Regions from separate parts of the Carnobacterium antarcticum genome, predicted to be linked through region 2. Evidence: a T-box and tRNA genes for the amino acid it is inferred to sense, from the RefSeq annotation. Region 2 holds a T-box; the other holds one or more tRNA genes.
What was found. A T-box is a leader RNA that pairs with one kind of tRNA and senses whether it is charged. The one in region 2 lies ahead of leuS (leucine--tRNA ligase), so its partner is inferred to be a tRNA-Leu.
Positions count from the first base shown of each region.

Region 1: it encodes a tRNA-Leu, which carries the amino acid that the T-box ahead of leuS (leucine--tRNA ligase) is inferred to sense. The anticodon was not compared.

Region 1 is NZ_CP010796.1:1,252,706-1,260,839, reverse strand. Features, by position in the region: gene NY10_RS05935 (Tex family protein) at 1-681, shown strand, start outside; gene mprF (bifunctional lysylphosphatidylglycerol flippase/synthetase MprF) at 940-3,444, shown strand; gene NY10_RS05925 (SprT family protein) at 3,471-3,947, shown strand; gene NY10_RS05920 (glycosyl hydrolase family 28-related protein) at 4,052-5,467, shown strand; tRNA gene NY10_RS05915 (tRNA-Leu) at 5,686-5,770, shown strand; gene NY10_RS05910 (pyridoxal phosphate-dependent aminotransferase) at 5,955-7,103, opposite strand; gene NY10_RS05905 (amino acid ABC transporter ATP-binding protein) at 7,135-7,857, opposite strand; gene NY10_RS05900 (ABC transporter substrate-binding protein/permease) at 7,850-8,134, opposite strand, start outside.
Region 2 is NZ_CP010796.1:2,380,565-2,388,698, forward strand. Features, by position in the region: gene NY10_RS12935 (LysM peptidoglycan-binding domain-containing protein) at 1-2,978, shown strand, start outside; gene nagE (N-acetylglucosamine-specific PTS transporter subunit IIBC) at 3,421-4,878, shown strand; T-box leader at 4,972-5,196, shown strand; gene leuS (leucine--tRNA ligase) at 5,277-7,694, shown strand; gene NY10_RS11375 (putative polysaccharide biosynthesis protein) at 7,878-8,134, shown strand, end outside.

The DNA of each region.
Region 1 (8,134 bases), 1.1 Mb from region 2:
CAATTGCTGCAGCACGTTGCGGGTCTAAATAAAACAACTGCTAATAATGTTGTAACCTATCGCGAAGAAAATGGACGTTTTGAAAGTCGAGCGCAATTAAAAAAAGTTCCGCGTTTAGGACCGAAAGCTTACGAGCAATCGATTGGGTTTATGCGTATTGTAGATGGAAAAAACATCTTAGACAATACCGGAATCCATCCTGAAACCTATAAAGAAGCAAAAGAAATTCTTGAAACAGCGGGGTTGACGTTGAAAGATGTCGGCAGTATGGAAGCGAAAAAAGCGTTGGAAAAACTTGATATTAATGAGTTAGCTGAAAAAATTGGTTTGGGTAAAGAAACCTTAAAAGATATGCTGGCAGCTTTATCTATACCAGGCCGTGATTTGCGTGATGAAATGCCCGCACCGCTATTGCGTACCGACGTATTGGGAATGGAAGACTTGCAAGAAGGTATGGAAATGGAAGGTACGGTTCGGAACGTTGTCGATTTTGGCGCTTTTGTTGATATCGGTGTTAAACAAGATGGCCTAGTCCACATTTCGAAATTAAGCAAAGGCTATGTGCAGCATCCGACAAATGTGGTCGCTGTTGGCGATGTTGTGACCGTTTGGGTAGAGGATATCGATGTGAAAAAAGGGCGAATTGCCTTGACCATGTTGCCGCCTAAAAAGAAAGACTAAACGAGCAAGCTAACAAGTAGATAGGGAAAAAGAATAGGGCAAGAAAAGCGGTTGATAATGACTGCTTTTCTTGCCTTATTTTGGTTGCAGTGGACGCTTGCAAGATTATATAGAGTATAAAGCCGTTTAGAAGAGCCGAAACTATTTAATTTTTAGAAAAATTGTATAATGTAGCTATACACTATATCTAGTTATTTTTAACACTTAACGAAAGAATTCTTTTAAGTTAGAGATTGATTTTAGTGGGAGGTATAGACCATGACAAGAGCGATCCAGTTTATTAAAGAGAAACAAGGTCTGTTGAAAAAGCTGCTTTCGATCCTTATATTGATTGCAATTATTGTACTGACCCGGCTTGAATTTAAAAGCATCGATATTCTTTCGTTAAGGAGTTTGCTGCGAAGCCTTTCGCTTACTGAACAAGCTATAATTCTCTTATTAGGTTTGGCTGCTTTTTCGTTCACTGCTGTTTACGATATCATTTTGTCAAAGTATTTTAAGCTGGCATTGCCATTAAAAGAAACCTTTAAAATCGGCTGGACTGCTCAAGCATTTAATAATTTTATCGGTTTTGGCGGATTGACCGGAACTTCCCTAAGATTTAGTTTATATAAAAAAAAACAAGTGTCCGATGCAATAGCTTTAAAGATTGGATTATCTGCACTCGTTTCTCCTATTGTTGGGGTATTTATGTTAGTACTATTAACAATTGGAAATCTGGGAAAATTACAGGGACATAAATACGGTTCGTTGTTACTGCTCATTTGTTTATATGTTCCCTTTTATCTGTTTTCTGGGAAGTTGAAATTAGGGCGTTTTATCGATGAACATTCGCCGTTTGTTTATTTAACCTTGAAGGTGAAATCGTTCATTCTATTGGTCTCTACTATCGATTGGTTAGCCGCTGCCCTGTTTTTTACCTACCTAGTAAAACTATATGAATCTTCATTAACTTACCCCATAGGCATTTTGATTTACGCTATTTCAACGATTGCCGGCATTGCTAGTTTCTTGCCGGGAGGAATCGGGACGTTTGATGTGGCTTGTATTTATTTATTCAGCCAACTAAATTACGATACAAATGGCGTCATATTGAGTATCCTGATTTACCGGATCGTCTATTACGTTGTTCCTTGGCTCGTTGCCCTTTTTATTATGCTAATTGATTTTTTACGTGAAAAGACCTCTTTGATCTCGCGCAATGTTATGATGCAAATCGAAGTAAAAGCGTTGTCGTTCAGTGTGTTGTTTGGTGGGGTAGTCCTGATTTTATCGGTTGATACACCTGATTTGGTTTCACGCGTGCACCTTTTGGAAGAAATCGTTCCTAAAGACGCACAAAATTTTTCGAGGATCACAACGTTAATAATCGGTATTTTGTTGATCGTGTTATCCAAAGGTTTGCGCGAAAGAGTGAAGACGATACATCATATTTCGATTGGTTTATTGCTTATCGGAGCAGTAACCTGTCTGATCAAAGGTCTAGATTATGAAGAAACTTTACTGATGGTTTTTTTCGCCGGATTTTTATTCTTCGCTCGAGACTATTTTACAAATCAAAGTATGGAACACACGAAAAGCAGTATCGCTGCAACGATTGGATTGGTTACAGGATTGCCGTTGATCTATGCAGGAATATACAATGCCACACATGGTATTTCTTTCTTACATGATACGGGTGCCTACAGTTTTGTTTATTTGAAAGAAAATAGTTGGAAGTTTCTGGTTTATGAGATCGTTGCGGTTTCAATTGCTCTGCTGTTACAATATAGCCAATCGAAAAGAATCGTATTTACACCGGTAAGCGAAGAAGATGTCACTAAATTCGAAGTGTTTATCAAAAAATACCCAGCGAATGAATACACCCATTTATTTTATTTAAAGGATAAAAATGTTTTCTACAATAGCTTGAACGACGTTTTGTTCCTTTATCGGCCAACGGGCAAATATCTGTTGGTCTTAGGAGACCCAATCGGCAATCCAGAACACTTTGAGGATGCTGTTGATGAACTGCTTAGAACCGCGCAAAAGTATAATATGTCTGTTAATTTTTACGAAGTAGAAGGAAAAAACTTGGAATTGTACAGCAACCAAGGATTTAGCTTTTTAAAAATAGGAGAAAATGCTAAAGTTGATTTATCGGATTTTTCATTTAAAGGGAAAAAAAACAGTGATTTACGCCATATCAGGAATCTTTACACAACAAAAAACTTTCAGTTTGAAGTAGTCTATCCACCGTACACTGAATCCTTTCAACAAACGTTAAAAACCATTTCTGATGAATGGCTAAAAGGCAGAAAGGAACATCAATTTTCGCTAGGTTTTTTTGATCTAGAGTATTTATCAAGAGAACCGGTGGCTATTTTGAGCAACGAAAAAGGCATTCAGGCGTTTGCCAGTATCTTGCCGATTGCCAATTCACAGTCTATTTCAATTGATTTGATGCGGTTTAGAAATAAAGCACCTAGTGGAACAATGGATGTGTTATTTATATCATTGTTTGAATGGTCTAAGAAAAGCGGGTATCATTCTTTTAATTTAGGTATGGCGCCCCTTTCAAATGTAGGAAATGAAGCTTATTCTCATAAAAAAGAAAAATTAGTCAAATATGCGTATGATTTTGGCAATAATATTTATCGTTTTCATGGATTGCGTTCTTATAAAGAAAAGTTTCATCCAGAATGGAGCAATGTGTACATTGCTTATCGAGAAGAATACAAACTGATCAGTGTATTACTAGCGTTGATCAAAATATCAAACTAAAGAGAGAACAGCAGGGAGAGAATCGGTTGGATCAAAAAGAATTACAATCATTAGTAGAAGAACTGTCTCTGACCTATTTTGGACGAGCTTTCAATCATCAAGCAACGTTTAATGCACGGTTGCGGACAACCGGCGGACGTTATCATTTGTTGACCCATAATTTAGATTTTAATTTAAAAATATTAACAACATTTGGTCTGCCCGAATTCATCGGTGTGATCAAACATGAGTTGTGCCATTATCATCTTCATTTGACTGGAAAAGGATACCAACACAAAGATGCCGATTTTAAGCAATTACTGAAACAAGTAGGAGGAACACGTTACGTTCAATCACTGGCGCCAGTAAAAAAGCCAAAATCTTTTTGGGTTTACCACTGTCTAAAGTGTCAGAATGCTATTTATAGGCAACGACGTTTTGACACGAAACGCTATGTTTGCGGAAAATGCCAAGGAAAATTGGTTTTACTAAACGAAACTCAGAAAGTAAAGCTCGAAAGCTAAATGGATTTAAAGAGGAAAAGGAAATAGAAAAAGTAGCGTAAATCAACTATCTAATACTCAATAATATATTATTAACCTATTATTTATAGAAGAGAGGCGAATCCATGAATCAAGCAGCTGTTATTCAAGAATTGATAGCGGAAACTTTTCCAGATTACCAAAACAATTCAGCAAAACAACAAGCGATCGGTGAGACGGAATCACTGTTTTCTCTCTTAAAAGGGATTAGCCCCCCAAAAAAATCCAGCGATAGGTTTTTTAGCAGATCCCTATTGTCGAAAGCGAAAAGAGATTTTACCGTCGATCCTCCAGTTTCAGTAGACAGTAACGGACAAATTTATCCCTATTGGAAAAAACAGTTGGATCATGCACTACGTCAGTTGAGTGAACGAGTCCAAACAGTCTCGCTGCTGGATTTCGGTGCGATTGGAGATGGGAAATTTGATTGTACCCAAGCTTTTAAAAAGGCTATCTCCAGTGGAAAACGCCGGGTCTTGGTTCCGCCTGGTGTTTACCGCACAAGAGGACTCAAATTGCCTTCTTATACCGAGTTGATCGGAAGCGGAACGGCTAAAACCAAGTTGATTTTAGTAGAAACAGCGCCCAAAAGAGAACGGTTGATTACCAACCAGCAGTATTTAAAAGGCAATCATCATATTCGCATCGAAGGAATGGAATTGGATTGGAATGTGAACCGACTATCTGAAAAAGAACGGACAGCTTCAGGCGGAACTGCTTCTAGTGGAATCACGCTAGCTCATGTGAAGTATGCCGTTATTCGCAACATCACCATTACGGATCCAGGGCTTCATGGCGTTGATGTGACTTCAGCTATTTACGATTATTCTGGCGATGGTCAACGAGCACGGCTGGGCAGCCGGTATATTTGGGTAGACCAAGTAGAAGTTAAGGGATTCGGTGATGACGGCATTACCACTCATCATAGCGATGATATTCTAATTTCAAACTGTTTTTTGCACCATCCAAGCGGACGGGCACATAAAGCAGGATTTTCTAATTCAAATGGAATAGAAGTTGATGATGGTTCTCAACATGTCACCTTAACGAATAATCTCACAGCGTATTGTTTCGGCGGTGTCGAAATTAAAGCTCATGAAACCAGCTCAGCAGCCTCAGATACACAATTGTTTGGGCATTATTCTTACCATGATAATCGCTCTTATAATTTCAGACATATTGGCCATCATCAAAAGGCTGATGCACAGACTCAATCAGCTTTTGGCATTCGTGGAACATATTTGGCTGCTTATTTTCCAAAGAAAACAGATCTCTACCTGGCTTCAACGCCAAGGGCTTTAGTGATATCAGCCTATCAAAAAGTAGCGATCAATCACTTCTTAGCGAAAACAACAGCAGAAACAGCTCCGGAAAAAATTGCCTTGTCAGTTCAATACCGTGCTGGAGAAGTTTATTTGAAAAATGTTCAATTGGAAAATTACGAAACAGCTAAAAAACCTCTACGGATCAGTCGAGAAACTGGAAGAGTAAGGATAGGCTAATATCAGAATAAAGAGGTGTCTATAGTTGTGTTGCTTAACTGGAGAACATCCTTCTGAACAATCGGCGGTGTTAAGTGAGATACACCGCCGTTTTTGTTGAATTCATCGATTGACAGAGTAGATACGGATTTGTATACTTGATTAGTAAGAGAAAAGTGCTTAAAAATCATAATAACGATTGTAATAAGCTGTAACTGTTGATACAATAAGGATGTTAAGCGGTCGTGGCGGAATTGGTAGACGCGCCAGCTTGAGGGGCTGGTCGAGAAATTCTTGGTGGGGGTTCGAGTCCCCCCGACCGCATATTGAGAATAGCAAGTTAATAGGGTTTTACCCTTACAGGTACTTTTTTCTCTTTTATTAAAAGGGAGAAAAGTACCTGTTTCTTTGTGAAGAGAGAAATGCAGGACCCTTTTTAGCAACTTGTTTTTGATTTTCTAAAAAGGAAGAGTGCTCGTTCAGAATTTGAACGAGCACTCTTATTTTATTAAAAGTTTAATTTTTCGATTCGATCAAAAGCTTCTTTCAATAATACAAGATTTTGTGTTGCTGCAAGTCGAATATATTGAGCGCCAGATTCGCCAAAAGCTTTGCCTGGAATTACGAGGACTTGAGTTTCTTTTAATAATTTTTCTGTAAAAGCAACAGAATCCAAATTGGTTTTTGAGATATTAATAAAAGCATACATACTGCCTTTAACTGGATGCAATGACAAAAACGAAATTTCAGCGACACGCTCAGCAATATATTCAAGACGTTCTTGGAAAACAGAGGTCACTTTAGGCACCAATTCATCTGCATGGTCTAAAGCATAAATTCCAGCACGTTGAGAGAGAGTTGGTGCCGAGTAAGTAATGCTTTCGTTGATAAGTTTGGCGGCTTCATTTAAATAGTCTGGGGCAATCATATACCCAATTCGCCAACCTGTCATCGCAAATGCTTTTGAAAAACTGCTGAAGGTAATTGTATGTTCAGGCGCGAATGTTGCCATAGGGACAAAATCATCATAAAAAGTAAAAGCTTCATACACTTCATCAGATAAAATATAAAAATTGTGTTCGATAGCCAAGTCAGCAATTTGTTTGAAGAGTTCCGGACTAAAAACGGCGCCCGTTGGATTATTTGGCGAATTGATGATGATAGCTTTGGTTTTATCTGTAATAGCAGATTTTAAAAGTTCGATATCAATTTGAAAACCATCTTTTTCATAAGTTGGCATGAAGACTGGAATCCCACCAGAAAAAATTACTTGATCCTTGTAAGGAGAGAAGTAGGGCTCGTGAATAATGACTTCATCACCAGGATTTAAAATAGTTTTCAACGTCAAATACATACCATGAAGTGCGCCGACTGTAGCCCGAACTTGATTCGGTTTGAACGTTAATTGGTAATGTTTTTCATAAAAATCAATCACTGCTTGTAAAAAGTCTTGGCTGCCGCCAGAAGCCGTATACTTCGTATGTCCTTGTTTTGCTGCTTCGAAGGCAGCATCAATGATAGCTTCATCGGTGATTAAATCTGGATCACCGATCGATAGATCAATGAGGTTTTCTGTTTCACTTGCGAGTGTCGCAATTTCCATCAGAATGTTTTCATCAGGAAACTGGTGAGCTAAGGCTGTATATGTTTTATCCACTTTTAAAACTCCTTTTCGATTTGCTTCTGCTTTATAGTACTTTGCTTAGAAAATCCTGTGTTCGGGCATGCTGCGGATTAGAAAAAACATCTTTTGGTTTTCCTTGCTCAACAATCATTCCGTCATCCATAAAAATCACTCGGTCAGCTACTTCACGGGCAAAGCCCATTTCATGCGTAACAACGACCATAGTCATACCGCCTTCAGCTAAGTTCTTCATTACAGCTAATACTTCGCCAACCATTTCTGGATCCAACGCTGAAGTCGGTTCATCAAACAACATGACGTCAGGTCCCATCGCAAGCGCACGAGCAATCGCTACCCGTTGCTGCTGACCACCAGATAATTGGACAGGAAAGCTGTCGCTTTTATCGCTTAGGCCAACTTTATTCAATAATTCTAAAGCATTTTTTTTGGCTTCTTCAGGATTTTGCCCTTTAACTTTAAGTGGACTGATGGTTAAATTTTCTACAACCGTTTTATGTGGAAATAAGTTGAAGCTTTGGAAAACCATTCCCATTTTTTGACGCAATTCATTGATGTCGGCATTCTTTTCTAACAGATTTTTACCTTCAAATTCAACGCTGCCCTCAGTTGGCTGCTCTAATAAATTTAAACAACGGAGGAAAGTACTTTTCCCGCTGCCAGAAGGGCCAATGATAACAACGACTTCACCAGTTTTGACTTCTAAATCAATGCCTTTTAATACTTCATTTTTACCAAAATTTTTCTTTAAGTTTTTAATATTAATCACTAGTATTCATGCCCCTTTCAGCAAAACCTAATAGACGAGATAAAGTAAAAGTCAAAATGAAATAAATGACCGAAGCAATCAAAATAGGTAAGAAGGGCTTGAAACTAGCACCGGTTACCACACCTGCTTGGAACATTAATTCAGATACTCCAATGACAGAAACAACAGAAGATTCTTTGATAACAGAGACAAATTCATTTCCTAACGCAGGTAAAATATTTTTAATGGCTTGTGGAAAAATAATATAGCGCATGGCTTGTGTATGGTTCATGCCTAG
Region 2 (8,134 bases):
CAAAAGCAGAACAAGCAGCAGCAGACAAAGCGAAAACAGATCAAGCGGCAGCGGACAAAGCAAAAGCAGAACAAGCAGCAGACAAAGCAAAAGCAGAACAAGCAGCAGACAAAGCAAAAGCAGAACAAGCGGCAGCGGACAAAGCAAAAGCAGATAAAGCGGCAGCAGACAAAGCGAAAGCAGATAAAGCAGCAGCGGACAAAGCAAAAGCAGATAAAGCAGCAGCGGACAAAGCAAAAGCAGATAAAGCAGCAGCGGACAAAGCGAAAGCAGAGACTGCTAAACTGTATACCATCAAATCAGGAGATACATTAAATAAAATTGCAAAAGCAAATGGCCTTTCTGTAGCTGAATTGAAAAAGATGAATAACTTATCTTCAGACTTGATTCATCCGGGACAAGTTTTGGCAGTGAATAAAGCTGCAGTAGGGGCTGTTCAGACAGTAACGACAGCTATCACTTCAAATAAAGCAATTGAAAAAATGTCGAATGCAGAATTTGTAGAGTTCATTGGCGCTTATGCTGCTGAGGTAGCACCAAAAAATGACTTATATGCCTCTCTGATGATTGCTCAAGCAGCTTTAGAAAGTGGTTGGGGTTCCAGTAAATTATCTTCTTCTCCAAACCACAATTTGTTTGGAATTAAAGGAAGCTACAATGGTCAAACAGCTACTATGTATACTTCCGAATGGAGCGCAAGTGGCGGGTGGATCTACATTCCTCAAAACTTTAAAAAATATCCATCTCATGCAGAATCATTACAAGATAATGCTAACTTGTTAAAAAATGGAACGAATTGGGATTCAAACTTTTACTCAGGAGCTTGGAAAAGCAATAGTACTAGTGTTTACGATGCAACTGCCTGGTTGCAGGGACGTTACGCTACCGATCCAAGTTATGCTTCTAAGCTAAACAATATTATTAACTCTTATAATTTAACACGATTTGACAGTGGGTATACTGGACCGGTAAATCCTAATCCAGGTTCTACTGGATCTGATTCTTCATCATCTGAAAAGCCTAATACGAATACAACGGCTTCTTCTTATACCGTTAAAAATGGCGACACGTTGTGGGCAATTGCGAACCGTATGGGTGTTTCTGTAGCGAATGTGAAATCTTGGAATAATTTGAAATCCGATACGATTTATATCGGCCAAAAATTGACGATCAAAGGCGGTACAGGTTCAACGAACAATAACTCAACACCAAATACGTCGACGCCATCCAATACAACAACGTCTTCTTACACTGTTAAGAGCGGCGATACGTTGTGGGGAGTGGCGAGCAGCAAAGGTGTATCTGTAGCGAACTTGAAGTCATGGAACAATTTGACATCCGATACGATTTATATCGACCAAAAATTGACGATCAAAGGCGGTACGGGATCAACAAACAATAACTCAACACCAAACACGTCGACGCCATCCAATACAGCAACGTCTTCTTACACTGTTAAGAGCGGAGATACATTGTGGGGAGTGGCGAACAGCAGTGGCGTATCTGTAGCGAATTTGAAGTCATGGAACAATTTAACATCCGACACGATTTATATCGGCCAAAAATTGACGATCAAAGGCGGCACAGGTTCAACGAATAATAATTCAACACCAAACACGTCGACGCCTTCTAATACAGCAACGTCTACTTACACCGTTAAGAACGGCGATACGTTGTGGGGAGTAGCGAACAGCAAAGGTGTGTCTGTAGCGAACTTGAAGTCATGGAATAATTTAACATCCGATACGATTTTTGTTGGACAAAACTTGACGATCAAAGGCGGCACAGGTTCAACGAATACAACGCCAACAACATCAACACCTACGAATACAGCAACGTCTACTTACACCGTTAAGAGCGGCGATACATTGTGGGAAGTAGCAAGCAGCAATGGCGTATCTGTAGCGAATTTGAAGTCATGGAATAATCTGACATCCGATACAATTTTTGTTGGACAAAAATTGACGATCAAAGGCGGTACAAATTCATCCAGCGCTAATACAGCACCAAACATATCGACACCATCCAACACAGTAACGTCTTCTTACACCGTTAAGAATGGAGATTCTTTGTGGGGAGTGGCGAGCAGTAATGGTGTTTCTGTAGCGAATTTGAAGTCATGGAACAATTTGACCTCTGATACGATCTATATCGGCCAAAACTTGACGATCAAAGGCGGTACGGGTTCAACAAACAATAACTCAACACCAAATACGTCGACACCTTCTAATACAACAACGTCTTCTTACACTGTTAAGAGCGGCGATACATTGTGGGGAGTAGCGAGCAGCAAAGGTGTATCTGTAGCGAACTTGAAGTCATGGAATAATTTGACATCTGATACGATTATGGTTGGTCAAAACTTAACCATCAAAGGTGGATCAACTGCTACAACAAATTCGAATAAAACAGATGCAACAGTTTCGAATCTAGCTGTTTCTTATACGATCAAGAGCGGGGATACATTATCCGCCATTAGTTCTAAATATGGAGTTTCTCTATCTGATTTAAAATCATGGAATAAATTGAGCACGGATACTATTTATGTTGGTCAAACGTTGACAGTTAAAGTCGGCAATCAAGCAAATTCAATCGCGACTGCAAAAACACCAACAGTTCCGGTTCCAACCACTAATAAAAATACAAGTGGTGCTGCTCAATCCAACCACATTGTTAAAAGTGGCGATACATTATGGGGAATAGCCAATAGCAATGGTGTATCAGTTGCAGATTTAAAATCATGGAATGATCTGAATTCGGATAGTCTTTCTGTTGGCCAAAACTTAACTCTTATAACATCTGTAAAATCTGATGTTGTAACTAAAACGCCAGAACAGTTAGCATCCTATACAGTTGTTCGTGATGACTCATTATGGGCAATCGCAAATAAAATCGGAGTTTCAGTAGCCAGTTTAAAAGAGTGGAACTATTTGAAATCTGATGTCATTTTTGTAGGACAAACTCTTCTAATCAAATAAATAAAAGAACCAACAAAGTGCTTAAACGTAGAGAAATCTAATGTTTAAGCACTTTTTTATGTTAATATATGTTTGTTTTATAAAATTGGTATATATGGTATTTAGAGATTTTTTTCTAAAAAGTAAAGGAGAGCTGAAATGGATACCAATGCAGCAATGGTCTGGTTTAATGAGAGGGAATTATTGTAATTAAATTCTCATTTGACAAGAGTTTTCTAAATTGGTATGATTTTGGCGTTGAGTAAAAAGTTGGTTAATTTATAATGTAAAGTATCAAAAATTACTCAACTGTATCAAACCGCTTAATTAAAAACAGTTTGATTTGGTGAAAAAGGGGAAGTGCTAATGAACAAACGTTAACTAGCAAGAATGGAAAAACATATTGTTTTGCTTATTTATCATTATTCTGTTATATATGCATTTATTCTAGGAGGAAAAAATAATGAAATCATATTTTCAAAGAATTGGACGTTCGTTAATGCTCCCAGTTGCGGTTTTACCTGTAGCTGCGATTTTGATGGGAATCGGTTATTGGATCGACCCAAGCGGATGGGGTGGAGAAAACGTCTATGCAGCATTTCTCATTAAAGCAGGTTCAGCAGTAATCGATAACCTACCTGTATTATTTGCTGTTGGGTTATCACTGGGCATGTCAAAAGACAAAGACGGAGCAGCCGCGCTTAGTGGACTGGTAGCTTTCTTAGTAGTCACGACTTTATTAAGCACAGAGTCTGTGTCTATGCTGCAAGGTATTGATATCGAGGCAGTCAGCCCTGCATTTGACAAAATTAATAATGCTTTTGTTGGGATCATATCTGGTTTAGTTGCAGCTTCTATGTATAACCGCTTTAGTCATGTTAAGCTGCCGCAAGCATTGGCCTTTTTCAGTGGAAAACGACTTGCGCCGATCATGACATCAATGGCGATGCTGGTTGTTTCATTAATCTTATTATTCGTTTGGCCGGTAGTGTTCTCTGCATTAGTAACATTCGGTACAAGTATTAGTAAATTAGGTGCTATAGGTGCTGGTTTATACGGATTCTTCAACCGTTTATTGATTCCAACAGGTTTACACCACGCATTGAATTCTGTATTTTGGTTTGATGTGGCCGGTATTGATGATATTGGGAACTTCTGGGCAGGTACAGGGACAAAAGGAATCACTGGTATGTATCAAGCTGGTTTCTTCCCGATCATGATGTTCGGTCTGCCAGGCGGAGCGTTAGCAATGTACCACACAGCTAAAGACAACAAGAGAAAAGTAGTAGCATCTTTAATGATCGCAGCCAGTTTTGCTGCCTTCTTTACAGGTGTTACTGAACCGCTGGAATTCTCATTCATGTTTGCAGCTCCGTTATTGTACTTGGTACACGCGATCTTAACTGGGATTTCACTATTTATTGCAGCAACTTTCCATTGGACAGCTGGTTTTGGATTTAGTGCTGGTTTAGTCGACCTTGTGTTAAGCTTCCGATTGCCATTAGCAAACCAACCGTATATGTTGATCCTTCAAGGATTAGTCTTTTTTGCTATTTATTATTTTGTTTTCCGTTTTGTGATCGTTAAATTCAACTTGGCAACGCCAGGTCGAGGAGATGACGAAGATGAAGAAATCGTGGAAGATGATGACGCAGCTGTTTCTTCGTCAAAAAATGATAAATTTAAACGTCAAGCTGAAACGATTTATGCTGGTTTAGGCGGCGATGAAAATATAACCTCAATCGACAATTGTACAACGCGCTTGCGTCTCGAGGTTAAAGACATGTCTAAAGTCGATGAAAAGAAAATCAAATCTTCCGGAGCAATTGGCATCAACAAAGTTTCTGACCATAACATCCAAGTTATCGTCGGAACCGAAGTTCAATTTGTTGCTGATGAAATGACTAAATTAAAAAAATAATTAAATGAATTAAGCTAGTGCCCTTTGTTTAAGCGACGAAGGGCACTTTGCTATTGCTCGCTAGCTGTTTATTTGATAGAATAGAATCAATAGTTAAAAACAAAGAAAAGGAATAGTAGAAATACTTCTTTTAAAGAGAGTGCATGGTTGGTGGAAATGCATAAAGAAAGCTTTTGAACTCGCCTTGGATGTTGCTTTACTGAAATCGATCAGTAAGTAAAGCCGTAACGCCTGCGTTAAAGGTAAGAAGAGTCTACAGAAATTTTGTAGAAAACATAGGTGGTACCACGATCAGTAAACTGTTCAATCGTCCTATGAGTATCAGATTATTTATCTGCGCTCATAGGGCGATTTTTTAATTTATTAAACGATTAAACTGAGGAAGAGGGATTAACGATATGAGTTTCAATCATAAGACTATTGAAAAAAAATGGCAAAAGTACTGGGCAGATAATAAAACTTTCCAGACAACTGAAGATTCAGCAAAAGAAAAATTTTATGCTCTGGATATGTTTCCGTACCCATCTGGACAAGGGTTACATGTTGGACATCCAGAAGGCTACACTGCGACAGACATTCTTTCACGTATGAAACGTGCACAAGGTTACAATGTATTGCATCCAATGGGATGGGATGCTTTTGGTTTGCCGGCTGAACAATATGCGTTAGATACCGGAAATGATCCTGCGGAGTTTACTGCTCATAATATTGAAACATTTCGCCGTCAAATCAACTCATTGGGTTTTAGTTACGATTGGAAACGTGAAATCAATACGACTGATCCAAGTTATTACAAATGGACCCAATGGATTTTTATTAAATTATACGAAAAAGGATTAGCTTATGAAGCAGAAGTTGCGGTTAACTGGTGTCCTGCTCTAGGAACAGTATTGGCTAACGAAGAAGTTATCGATGGAAAAAGCGAACGTGGCGGACATCCTGTTTTCCGCAAACCAATGAAACAATGGATGTTGAAAATAACAGCTTATGCTGAACGTTTATTAGAAGATTTAGAATTGGTTGATTGGCCTGATAGTATTAAAGATATGCAACGCAATTGGATCGGAAAATCGGTTGGAGCAAATGTCTCTTTTACAGTTAAAGATACAGAACAAGACTTCACTATTTTTACGACTCGTCCAGACACATTATTTGGAGCAACTTATTGTGTCATGGCACCAGAATTGGACTTAGTGGAAAAAATTACGACTCCTGAACAAGAAGCAGAAATCAAAGCTTATATTGAAAAAGTTAGTCTGAAAAGTGATTTAGACCGGACGGATTTAAGCAAAGAAAAAACTGGCGTATTCACAGGAGCTTACGCAGTAAATCCAGTAAACGGGAAAGAAATACCGATTTGGATTTCTGATTATGTCTTAGCGTCTTATGGTACAGGTGCAATCATGGCTGTTCCAGCACACGATCAACGGGATTACGAGTTTGCAAAAACTTTTGGCTTAGAAATTACCCCCGTCTTAGCAGGCGGTCAAATAGAAAAAGAGGCCTTTTTAGAAGATGGTCCACACATCAATTCAGATTTCCTAGATGGTTTGGGCAAAGAAGAAGCCATTGCTAAAATAAATGCTTGGCTAGAAGAAAAAGGTTTAGGTAAAAAAGAAACGACGTATCGTTTGCGTGACTGGTTATTTGCAAGACAACGCTACTGGGGCGAACCGATTCCGGTTATCCATTGGGAAGATGGCACATCAACTACGTTAGCTGAATCAGAGCTTCCGTTGTTACTGCCAAAAACAGATGAAATCAAACCAAGCGGTACTGGCGAATCGCCACTGGCTAATATTACCGACTGGGTCAATGTTACCGATCCAGAAACAGGGATGAAAGGCCGCCGTGATACAAATACCATGCCGCAATGGGCAGGAAGTTCTTGGTATTATTTACGGTTTATCGATCCTGCTAACGATGAAATGATAGCAGACCCTGAAAAGCTGAAAGAATGGTTGCCGGTTGATATTTATATTGGCGGGGCCGAACACGCCGTTTTACATTTGTTGTATGCACGTTTTTGGTATAAGTTTTTATACGATATTGGTGTGGTTCCAACGAAAGAACCTTTCCAAAAATTATTTAATCAAGGAATGATTTTGGGAGAAAACAACGAAAAAATGTCTAAGTCAAAAGGCAATGTCGTAAATCCTGATGATGTGGTTGAAAAATATGGAGCAGACACATTACGGATGTATGAAATGTTTATGGGACCGTTGGATGCTTCGATTGCATGGAATGAAAACGGCCTTGAAGGCAGTCGCAAGTTCTTAGACCGAGTCTGGCGTTTATTGATGGATGAAGAAGGGCAACTTCGTGACCGCGTAACCACATTCAATGATCAATCATTAGATGTAGCCTACCACCAAACTGTAAAAAAAGTGACGGAAGACTTTGAGCAACTGCGCTTTAATACAGCTATTTCACAATTGATGGTATTTGTGAACGAAGCCTATAAAGCCAAAGCTTTACCGGTAGAGTACATGAAAGGCTTTGTACAGTTGTTAGCTCCGATTGCTCCTCATCTAGGTGAAGAGTTGTGGGCCGTTTTGACAAACAGTGACGAAGGCATTTCTTATGCAGCATGGCCAACGTATGATGAAGCATTCTTAGTACAAGATGAAATAGAAGTGGTTTTTCAAGTGAACGGAAAATTAAAAGCTAAAGCCCAAGCATCTAAAGAAATCACGAAAGACGAATTGGAAACTTTAGCAATGACTAATGAGAAAATTCAAGAAGCCATTAAAGGAAAAACAGTCCGAAAAGTAATCGTTATTCCTGGGAAATTGGTTAATATTGTAGCGAATTAGTTTTAGAATAAGGGATCAGACCACTGGCTTAAAAAACAGTGGTCTTTTCTAATGGGGTCAAAAATGAGAACCTTAAATTTTTGTAAATATCCTCTAAGACGCTCTGCAAAGCATTGCAACGGTATTGGGAAAGAAGTAGAATAGATATTAGTACATAAAAGTATGAGAGTAGGGTTATGGAAAATGTCAAAGGATGTTACGAAAGAAAATGCATCGGTGAATGAAAAAAGCTCACGAGACAAAATGGTCAGCGGCTCTGCTTGGATGACCGGCGGCAGCATCTTATCTCGGCTTTTAGGGGTTTTATACATTATCCCTTGGATGGCATGGATGGGTACGCAAGATGTAGCAAACTCTGCCAATGCTCTTTACATGGTAGGGTATACGCCTTACGCATTGTTTTTAAATATTGCTACAGCCGGAGTTCCTTCCGCTATTGC